2 regions of the Enterobacter cloacae complex sp. 394F7 genome follow, and region 1 is predicted to be linked to the other one. Evidence: predicted binding sites of a transcription regulator. Region 1 holds the regulator's gene; the other holds the start of a gene.
What was found. Region 1 encodes Fur, which represses iron uptake genes when iron is present. Its sites were predicted from a motif close to ATAATAATGAGAACNACTATCAA; they were not measured.

Region 1 (5,173 bases):
TGCCAAAATCGATATGGCATCACCGTTTATCGTGATGCGCGACCCGGTGCTTTACCGCATTAAATTCGCTGAACATCACCAGACCGGTAACAAGTGGTGCATCTACCCGATGTACGACTTCACCCACTGCATCAGCGATGCGCTGGAAGGCATCACCCACTCGCTGTGTACGCTGGAATTCCAGGACAACCGTCGTCTGTACGACTGGGTGCTGGATAACATCACAATTCCGGTGCATCCGCGTCAGTACGAGTTCTCTCGTCTGAATCTGGAATACACCGTGATGTCCAAGCGTAAGCTGAACCTGCTGGTGACCGATAAGCACGTTGAAGGCTGGGACGACCCACGTATGCCGACCATCTCCGGTCTGCGCCGTCGTGGCTACACCGCGGCGTCAATCCGTGAGTTCTGCAAACGCATTGGCGTGACCAAGCAGGATAACACCATTGAGATGGCGTCTCTGGAATCCTGCATTCGTGAAGATCTGAACGAAAACGCGCCGCGCGCGATGGCCGTTATCGACCCGGTAAAACTGGTTATCGAAAACTATCCGCAGGGTGCGAGCGAAATGGTCTCGATGCCTAACCATCCGAACAAACCGGAGATGGGCAGTCGTGACGTACCGTTCAGTGGTGAAATCTGGATCGATCGTGCTGACTTCCGCGAAGAAGCGAACAAACAGTACAAGCGACTGGTGCTCGGTAAAGAGGTGCGTCTGCGTAACGCCTATGTGATCAAGGCTGAGCGCGTAGAAAAAGATGCGGAAGGCAACATCACCACGATCTTCTGCACATACGATGCCGAGACCCTGAGCAAAGATCCGGCGGACGGTCGTAAGGTGAAAGGCGTGATCCACTGGGTCAGTGCATCACACGCGCTGCCGGTAGAGATTCGTCTGTACGATCGTCTGTTCAGCGTGCCTAACCCAGGCGCAGCTGAAGACTTCCTGGCGACCATCAACCCGGAATCGCTGGTCATTAAACAGGGTTACGCTGAGCCATCCCTGAAAGCGGCTGAGGCGGGTAAAGCCTTCCAGTTTGAACGTGAAGGTTACTTCTGCCTGGACAGCCGTCACAGCACCGCTGAAAAACCGGTATTTAACCGTACGGTTGGTCTGCGTGATACCTGGACGAAGATCGGCGAATAATAACGCCGCGCTGGTCAATGAGAAACAAACGCCGCGTAATGCGGCGTTTTTTTATAGAGTGATCATGCCTTTAAAGCAGTAGCCAAATAGCGTTTATAAAAATAACAGGTCAATGTGGTGCTACTTATTTTTTTTAAAAAAAGTTTATCCCCTTTCAAAAGTCTGACGCACCGTAAAAAGAATATCATTTAACGCGTTACTTATTGAAAATCGGCCTTTTCCCCCGCCAGTACTGGCATCCCGTTAAATGTTACAAAGCACTACCAATTATGTGCTCTTCGTCATAATCCTGAGTTTTAGCCACCGAAAAGCATTGATAATTCGCGTCGCGAAAAATAACCTAAAGACGGTAGTTATTCGAGGGTATTTCCGACTACCCCTGACCATCAGGTCTTTTATATTTTTCGCCGTTTTAGGCGTTTTAATTCGTCAAAGAGGAATAATCTATGCGTACGTTCAGTGGCAAACGTAGTGCGCTGGCGCTGGCTATTGCCGGTGTGACAGCAATGTCAGGCCTGGTGGTGACGCCAGACGCTAAAGCAGCAGGCTTCATCGATGATTCAACCCTCACGGGCGGTATTTATTACTGGCAGCGTGAACGTGACCGTAAAGATGTCACGGAAGATAAATATAAAACGAACCTTTCTCACTCTACCTGGAACGCCAATCTGGATTTCCAGTCTGGTTACGCTGCCGATATGTTCGGTCTGGATATTGCCGCCTTCACGGCAATTGAAATGGCGGAAAATGGTGACAGCGGCCACCCGAACGAAATAGCCTTCTCCTCCAGTAATAAAGCGTATAAAGAAGACTGGTCCGGAGATAAAAGCGGTATCAGCCTGTATAAAGCTGCCGCGAAATTTAAATACGGCCCGGTATGGGCGCGCGGTGGTTATATTCAGCCAACCGGTCAAACCCTGTTAGCACCGCACTGGAGCTTTATGCCAGGTACCTATCAGGGGGCAGAAGCGGGCGCCAATTTTGATTACGGTGACGCAGGTGCGTTGAGCTTCTCGTATATGTGGACCAACGAGTATAAAGCGCCATGGCATATCGAAATGGACAAGTTCTACCAGAACGATAAAAAGACCAAAGTGGATTATCTTCACTCGCTGGGCGCGAAGTACGACTTTAAAAATGATTTAGTGCTTGAAGCGGCATTTGGTCAGGCGGAAGGTTATATCGATCAGTATTTTGCTAAGGCCAGTTATAAATTTGACATCGCGGGTAGCCCGCTGAGTACCAGCTACCAGTTCTACGGTACGCGAGATAAAGTCAGTGATGGTGGCGTGAATGATATTTATGACGGCACGGCGTGGTTGCAGGCGCTGACCTTCGGCTACAAAGTCGGTCAGGTAGATTTGCGTCTTGAAGGAACGTGGGTTAAAGCGGAAGGGCAGCAGGGCTACTTCCTGCAGCGTATGACCCCAACCTATGCATCTTCAAACGGTCGTCTGGATATCTGGTGGGATAACCGTTCCGACTTCAATGCCGATGGCGAAAAAGCAGTCTTCTTCGGCGCAATGTATGATCTGAAAAACTGGAACCTGCCAGGCTGGGCGGTGGGGGCATCTTACGCCTACGCATGGGATGCGAAGCCTGCTGATATGGCAACGCCAGACGCATACTACGATCCAAACTATCGTCTCAAAGAATCCGCTTACAGCCTGGATGCGATCTACACCCTGCAGGATGGTCGCGCCAAAGGTACTATGTTCAAACTGCACTTTACACAATACGACAACCACTCCGATATCCCGAGCTACGCCGGCGGTTACGGCAACATCTTCCAGGATGAACGCGACGTGAAATTCATGGTTATCGCACCGTTCACCATCTTCTGATGACTCGTCCGGCGGGGTAATTCCCGCCGGACCGGAGACTACATATGAAAAAGATTGTAATCGTCGCGTTGCTGGCATCGGGACTGGTGGCTTGTGCGCAGAATCAGGCCCCGAAAGAGGACTCCCGTCTGAAAGAAGCCTACAGCGCGTGTATCAATACGGCGGAAGGTTCGCCGGAGAAGATCGAAGCCTGTCAGAGCGTGCTGAATGTGCTGAAAAAAGAGAAAGCGCATGAACAGTTCGCAACCCAGGAGAATATTCGCGTAATGGATTACCAGGCCTGTATCCAGGCGCGTAAAACCGGTAACGATCAGGAAGTCGCGAAGCGTTGCGATCAGATCTGGAAAGAGATTCGCAGCAACAACAGCCTTTAACCCGCTGTTATCATGCCCGGTAGCGCTGCGCTGCCGGGCTTTTTTTTGCCAGACCGCAGGCAAAAAAAAAGCCAACCTTGCGGCTGGCTCAGAGTATGAAACGTGTTTATTTCGCGTCGTGCGCGTGATCGTCTTCGCGGCAATCGCCTTCAGCGCAGTGACCATACAGGTACAGGCTGTGGTTCGTCAGGCGGATACCGTGACGTGCGGCGATTTCACGCTGGCGAGATTCAATGGAATCATCGCTGAATTCAATGACCTTGCCGCAATCCAGGCAGATCAGGTGATCGTGGTGATGCTGTTGAGTCAGTTCGAATACAGATTTACCGCCTTCGAAATTATGACGGGTGACAATGCCCGCGTCATCAAACTGGTTCAGCACACGATAGACGGTTGCCAGCCCAATCTCTTCGCCCATGTCGATAAGACGCTTATAAAGGTCTTCCGCACTGACATGGTGATTGTCTGGACCCTGAAGCACTTCAAGGATTTTTAACCGAGGAAGCGTAACTTTCAGGCCAGCCTTCTTTAATGCGGTATTGTTGTCAGTCATGCGGAATCTGTCCTGTTGCTAAACGATTCACTTCTGTAGGAAGTGACAGAAATTGCACCCGGGATAATGCGTCTCATTATAGAACTGCCATGGCTAAATGAAAACTGCAAGTCTCAGGTAAAGTATGCTTATAAAAACGTGGTATCACCAACAAACTTGCATTGTGAAAGCCACGTTTTATCAGGGGGTCATTGTACAGGTCTGGGCGAAAAAGTTAAAAGATTGTAGCAATTAATTTAATCGGTTTGACCTGGTTTATGGGCGCAACCACCGTTGCGCCGCAAGAATCATCAGGCGTTAAGAATATCGTCCAGGTGCAGCTCTTCACGGATCTGCTTAACCCATTTTTCAACGCGCTCGGCGGTCAGTTCTGGCTGACGATCTTCGTCAATCGCCAGACCCACGAAGTGATCGTCGTCTGCCAGACCTTTAGACGCTTCGAAGTGGTAACCAGCGGTAGGCCAGTGACCTACAATAACGGCACCGTTTGGCTCAATAATGTCGCGGATGGTGCCCAGCGCATCACAGAAGTACTCTGCATAATCTTCCTGGTCGCCGCAGCCAAACAGGGCAACCAGCTTGCCGTTGAAATCCACCTCTTCCAGCGTTGGGAAGAAATCATCCCAGTCACACTGGGCTTCACCGTAATACCAGGTCGGAATACCCAGCAGCAGGATGTCATAGCCTTCGAGATCTTCTTTGCTGCTCTTGGCGATGTCGTGCACATCGGCAACGTCTTTACCGAGCTGTTTCTGAATGTTTTTTGCGATATTTTCGGTATTGCCGGTATCACTGCCGAAGAAAATGCCGATAATTGCCATGAGTAAAATAACCTCTTGATACTTAATGGTATGGTGGCGCAATTTGTCCACGGATAAAGGCAATAATAGCAGAACAGGCAACCCTGCGGAAACAGCTATCGCGCAGGACTGCACTCTGTGCTACATGAAAAGGGTAATAAAGGGATTTTTCGGACTTATGCCTTACTGCGCATGGTCTCGAGTTGGGTGAGTAACATCTCTTCGATCAGCTCGCTGCGGCTGATATTACGCGCGTCAGCCAGTTCGTTTAGCGCATCGACAGCGTCGGCGTTGAGCTTCAGTTCGACACGCTTAAGCCCACGATTTTTATCGCGTTTAAGCTGGTTGCGTTTATTAATACGCAGCTGTTCGTCGCGCGAAAGCGGATTCGTTTTTGGTCGTCCCGGTCGACGCTCATTCGCGAACAGATCTAGTGTCGTACGGTCCGTTTGTTC
Region 2 (5,173 bases), on a different contig from region 1:
CCATCGTTTCCAGCGAGTATCCTGCGTCATAGTCATTCGGTGCGGCACCGGTAAAACTGCCAAGAATAACCGCGGATTGACGTTCCAGAATACCGGCGTAATACAGCTGCAATAACATGCGCTCGACGCGGAACGGATGTTCATTGATATCTTCCAGCACCAGAATGCCGCCGTCAATTTGCGGCAGCCATGGCGTTCCAATGAGCGACACAAGCATTGCCAGATTTCCGCCCCAGAGTTGTCCTTCACACGACCAGTGCGGCCCGTTGCCCTGCCACACAACGCTGTAGGTCGGGTTTTTCAGGGCGCGCCAGAAGTGTTCCACCGTAAATGGGTCAAGCTCGGGTGCCCCGAAATTACCGGCCAGCATCGGGCCGCTGAAGGTCACCACGTTATGCAGCGCGAGTAGCCCGAGCTGGATTACGGTAAAGTCGCTGTGGCCGCAGATAAGCAGCGGATCCTGCTGCTGACGCTTTGCCAGCCCTTGCCAGTCAATACTCTCCAGCAACCGGCTCGCACCATAGCCGCCGCGCACCGCCAGCACGATATTGTTCTCACCCTGCAGGTTCACCAGGCTGTTGATATCATTCAGCCTTTGCGCTTCCGTACCGGCAAAACGCTGCTGGCGGCGGGGGATAATTGTCTGATTTTCTACCGGGTAACCGAGTTCCAGTAAGCGCTCAACGCCCCGCTGTGCCGCCTCCTGGTTGATGCAGTACCCGGACGGCGCGATAAGATGAAACTGAGACATGGCAATTCCTTGCTGAATGAGAATCTAATTGTCTATATCATGCCGCTTATACGTTGCCTGCTTCAAGGGCGATGACCGGCTATAAGGATAGATGACGTGAAATTGAGATGGTTTGCTTTTTTGATTGTGTTGCTGGCTGGCTGTAGTTCAAAACATGACTATCAAAACCCGGCATGGAACCCGGAAGTGCCTGTAAAACGGGCCATGCAGTGGATGCCGATCAGTGAACAGGCAGGCAAGGCCTGGGGCGTCAGCCCGCGACTGATCACGGCGATCATTGCCGTGGAATCCGGCGGTAACCCAACGCTTGTCAGCAAATCTAACGCCGTGGGGCTGATGCAGCTTAAGGCCTCAACCGCAGGGAGAGAGGTCTACCGCTATATGGGCTGGCGTGGTCAGCCGTCAACCAGCGAGCTGAAAAACCCGGAACGCAACATCTCCATGGGCACGGCCTATTTGAGCATTCTGGAACACGGCGTGCTGAAGGGAATCGAGGATCCTGAAGTGATGCAGTATGCGCTGGTGGTCTCTTACGTGAACGGCGCGGGTGCGCTGCTCAGGACGTTCTCATCGGACCGTAAAGAGGCGATAGAAGAGATCAACGACATGGACAAAGACGAGTTCTTTGAACACGTGGTGAAAAATCATCCGGCACCACAGGCTCCGCGTTATATCTGGAAAGTTCAGAAAGCAATGGATGCCATGTAATGCCGTTGTCGGGCGGCCTGTGTGCTGCCCGGCTCCTGTCACAACACTTTATTCGCCCGCTCCCGCGCCTCTCGCTCCAGAGAATAGATAATCCGCTGCAGTTCACGCTCTGCGCCCGGCCCGACGTTCAGGAAGCGGAAGCTCAGACGCGGCGTGACGATCGTTTCATTTTTGCTGTCGACCACCTTACGCTCGCTGATGGCAATCAGCTGCGCATCAAAGTAAAAACGCCCCCAGCCTCCCATATCCAGTTCGATTTGGGTAAATCGCATGCCTTCTACCAGTCCGTCAGGCTTTGGCGTATCCATCAGCGCACCCATGCCGCCCAGGGAGAGGTCAAAAAGGCGAAAGCGGATCTCTTTTTTGTCCGGCATTTTGGCCTTACCAAAATAGGCAGGGTGAAGCGGGGCACTGATACGAAAATATTCACGGCGCTGAACAAACCAGAGGTTGGCCGGCAGCGGGGTGACAAACGCCGGAAGACCACCGTATTCGCTCAACTCCAGGCGCGGCAGGACAAATTCCACTTTTGCGCCGTGCGTTTCTGCCATCACCGAGATTTTCTCCGCCCGCAGCGCGGCGCGGTTTTCATGCTCCTGGCTGCCCAGGTCGATGACCAGCCTCTCTGCAGAAGCATCCAGGATTTTGCTGATGAACTGATTGTTTGACCAGCTGATGCGCAGCGGCACCTCGCCTTTTTGCAGGTCGCGCAATACCCCTAATACAGCCAGCGGATTTTGCTTCAGGAACTGCTCACTGTAATTACTCACGCCGGATGGCTCCTTGATAAATGACAGACTGTCTCTGCGTTATCGGCAGCGTGAAACGAAACTTAATACAAACCGGTGAGTTTTTTTCGCAGTACAGAGAAGTTAAGTCGGTGAGATGAAATCGGTTTTACCGTGATGACCTATACTTACGTTACCTGCGCGGAGGGTTTTCTGCGCATGCGTTAAACCTGCAAGAGGGCATCGCTATGGGTATTATCGCGTGGATCATCTTTGGTCTTATTGCCGGGGCTATCGCTAAACTCATCATGCCGGGAAATGATGGCGGCGGCTTTATATTGACCTGTGTTCTTGGGGTTGTTGGTGCGGTTGTCGGCGGCTGGCTGGCGACCATGTTTGGCTTTGGGGGCGACATCAGTGGATTCGACCTGCACAGTTTCCTTGTGGCTGTGGTGGGCGCCATTGTTGTCCTGGGCATATTCAGGTTGCTCCGACGGGCATAGATGACACAAAACGGCTCTCGCGACAGGGCCGTTTTTTTTGTCGTGATATTGATTTGCTAATCGAAATGATAATAATTGTCGTTCCTAGTTACATATAACCACAAGACGACACTATGAACACCTCACGTTTTGCAGTATGCGCGTTGGCAGGAGCCGTGACGCTGGCATTACAGGCACAGGCATTTGCGGAAGAATCCACCATTCTTGTCACCGGCTCTGAGCAGGGCAGCGTTCTCCCCGCATGGACAAACAGCGCAACCAAATCGGCGGTGGCCGAAAGTAAAACGCCGCAGGTGATCGATACCGTCTCTGCGCAGCAAATTGAGCAACGCCATGCCAGTTCCGTGAACGAAATCCTGCGCTATGTTCCGGGCGTTTCGACAGAGCTGCGTGGAAACACCACGTACATGAGCGAGTATAAAATTCGTGGCTTTACGGTCGACCAGGAGTTCTACAACGGCCTGCAGCTGCCGTATAACGTCACCGGAAACACCAAAGCGCGCATCGATCCACTGCTGATTGAAAGCGTTGATATCCTCAAAGGGCCATCTTCTGTGCTCTACGGTGGTGGCTCCCCGGGGGGGCTGGTAAATATTCAGGGTAAAAAGCCACAAAAAACCGCCCATACCGAGTTGGGTTTCAACACCGGCAATCGCAATCTGAAGGAGGGTTATCTCGACTCGACCGGACAAATTGCCGACAGCGACTGGAACTACCGCCTGCTGGGCAAAGCCACGGAAAATGACGATCAGCCCCATACCACGCGCTATGAAAATTATCTGGTTGCCCCGTCCGTGACCTGGGAGCCGGACAGCAAAACGCGTCTTACGGTTGATGCACTGGCGCAAAACTCCCCGAGCCTGTCTCCATCCAACCCGTTGCCGCTTGCTTATCTGCGCTCGAAATATGCCGACCGCCGGGATTATGCCGGGGATGAGTGGAGCGGTTTCAAACAGCGTCAGTGGATGCTGGGCTACAGCTTTGAACATGAGTTTGACAGTGGCTGGGGCTTTAACCAGAAAGCACGGTACTTTGATGTCGACACCCACCAGCGCAGCGTTTATGCCACGGGGACGGGGAGCGCGGTCTACCAGCTTAACCGGTTTGCTTACACCACTGATGAAGATCTGAAGAGCTTCAACATCGATAACCAGGTAACCAAAACCGTGGCGCTGGGAGAGTGGAAACACCACCTGTTGGCCGGGTTTGACTATCAAAAGATGGACTCTCACTTCTACTACCGTTATGCCTCAACAACGCCTGGCATCGATATGCGAAATCCTGACTATTCGCAGATCAATGAACGCGATCTCGGGTTGTATACGGGGCAGAAAAATCGTCTGAGCTATCAGCAAAACGGCTATTACCTGCAGGATCAGGTGGAGTTTGGCGGTTTAAATCTGCTGGCCAGCCTGCGTTATGACGATTACCGCTCGGTAACCACCAACTATATGCAGAATGGCGACAAGGCGTGGGTCTCGCAGGATCGCGTGACCAAACGCCTGGGCGCGCTTTACGCGTTTGAGAATGGGCTGTCACCGTTCATCAGCTACTCTGAAGGGTTTGCCCCGGTGTCGCCGCAGGGTACGCTCACGGCTAAAGACGTGAAGCCAACCACCAGCAAGCAGGTGGAAGGCGGGGTAAAATACCTGCTGGCGGATTACGCCACAACCTTTACCGCCTCGGTATTTAATATCCGTCAGAAAAATGTCGTCACCTCCGATCCGGGCTTCCTGAATTACAGCCAGACCGGAGAAGTGGAATCTAAAGGGGCTGAGCTCTCAATCGTCAGCCGCCCGGCGGATAACGTGACCCTGATTGCCAACTATGCCTACACCCATCTGATCAATACCGAAGATGACAAATACCAGGGCAAACGGCCAACGCAGGTGCCGGAGAATGCGTTCAACCTGTGGGGGGATTACACCTTTGACAACACGCCGCTGAGAGGGCTGATGCTGGGGGCAGGGGCGCGCTACACCGGTCCAATGGAAATTTCACCGAACAACGATGCGGGCAAACTGGGCGGCACCATGCAGTACGATCTGGCGGCCTCCTACCGTATGGGGGAAATCCTGCCGTCGCTGGAGGGATTGACGCTGAAAGCCAGCGCGCAAAACATCACCAACAAAGAGACGCTGACCTGCTACGACGCGACAAACTGCTGGATTGGACGTGACCGGACGTATCAGTTGGGGGCGAGCTACAGCTTCTGATTATCGTTTCCCTCTCCCGCAGGGAATGCAGGCCGGGTAGGCGTTAGCGCCACCCGGCATTGTTCACTTACTGCGCCGTACTTTTCACCGGCGCAGCCTCATCATTCGCCGCAGGCTGATTCTGCGGCACGCTGTCACACGGTTTCTCTTTCGGACAGACCAGATCCAGCATCTTCAGCGTCACGCCGTTGCTCCAGCCGAATCCATCCTGTAGCGGATACTCACCGCCGCCGCCGCCCGTACCGGTGGAGGAGACATCATATTTCT

Region 2: the regulator Fur is predicted to act here: its motif matches at 2,756-2,778, upstream of AC2FAK_RS03625 (TonB-dependent siderophore receptor).

Annotation. Positions count from the first base shown of each region.
Region 1 is NZ_JBXWCS010000009.1:111,776-116,948, forward strand. It holds gene glnS (glutamine--tRNA ligase) at 1-1,147, shown strand, start outside; gene chiP (chitoporin ChiP) at 1,594-2,991, shown strand; gene chiQ (ChiQ/YbfN family lipoprotein) at 3,036-3,365, shown strand; gene fur (ferric iron uptake transcriptional regulator) at 3,472-3,918, opposite strand; gene fldA (flavodoxin FldA) at 4,209-4,739, opposite strand; gene ybfE (LexA regulated protein) at 4,895-5,173, opposite strand, start outside.
Region 2 is NZ_JBXWCS010000002.1:246,912-252,084, reverse strand. It holds gene ldcA (muramoyltetrapeptide carboxypeptidase) at 1-751, opposite strand, end outside; gene emtA (membrane-bound lytic murein transglycosylase EmtA) at 848-1,459, shown strand; gene ycgR (flagellar brake protein YcgR) at 1,498-2,229, opposite strand; gene AC2FAK_RS03630 (GlsB/YeaQ/YmgE family stress response membrane protein) at 2,436-2,690, shown strand; gene AC2FAK_RS03625 (TonB-dependent siderophore receptor) at 2,804-4,906, shown strand; gene AC2FAK_RS03620 (alpha,alpha-trehalase) at 4,974-5,173, opposite strand, start outside.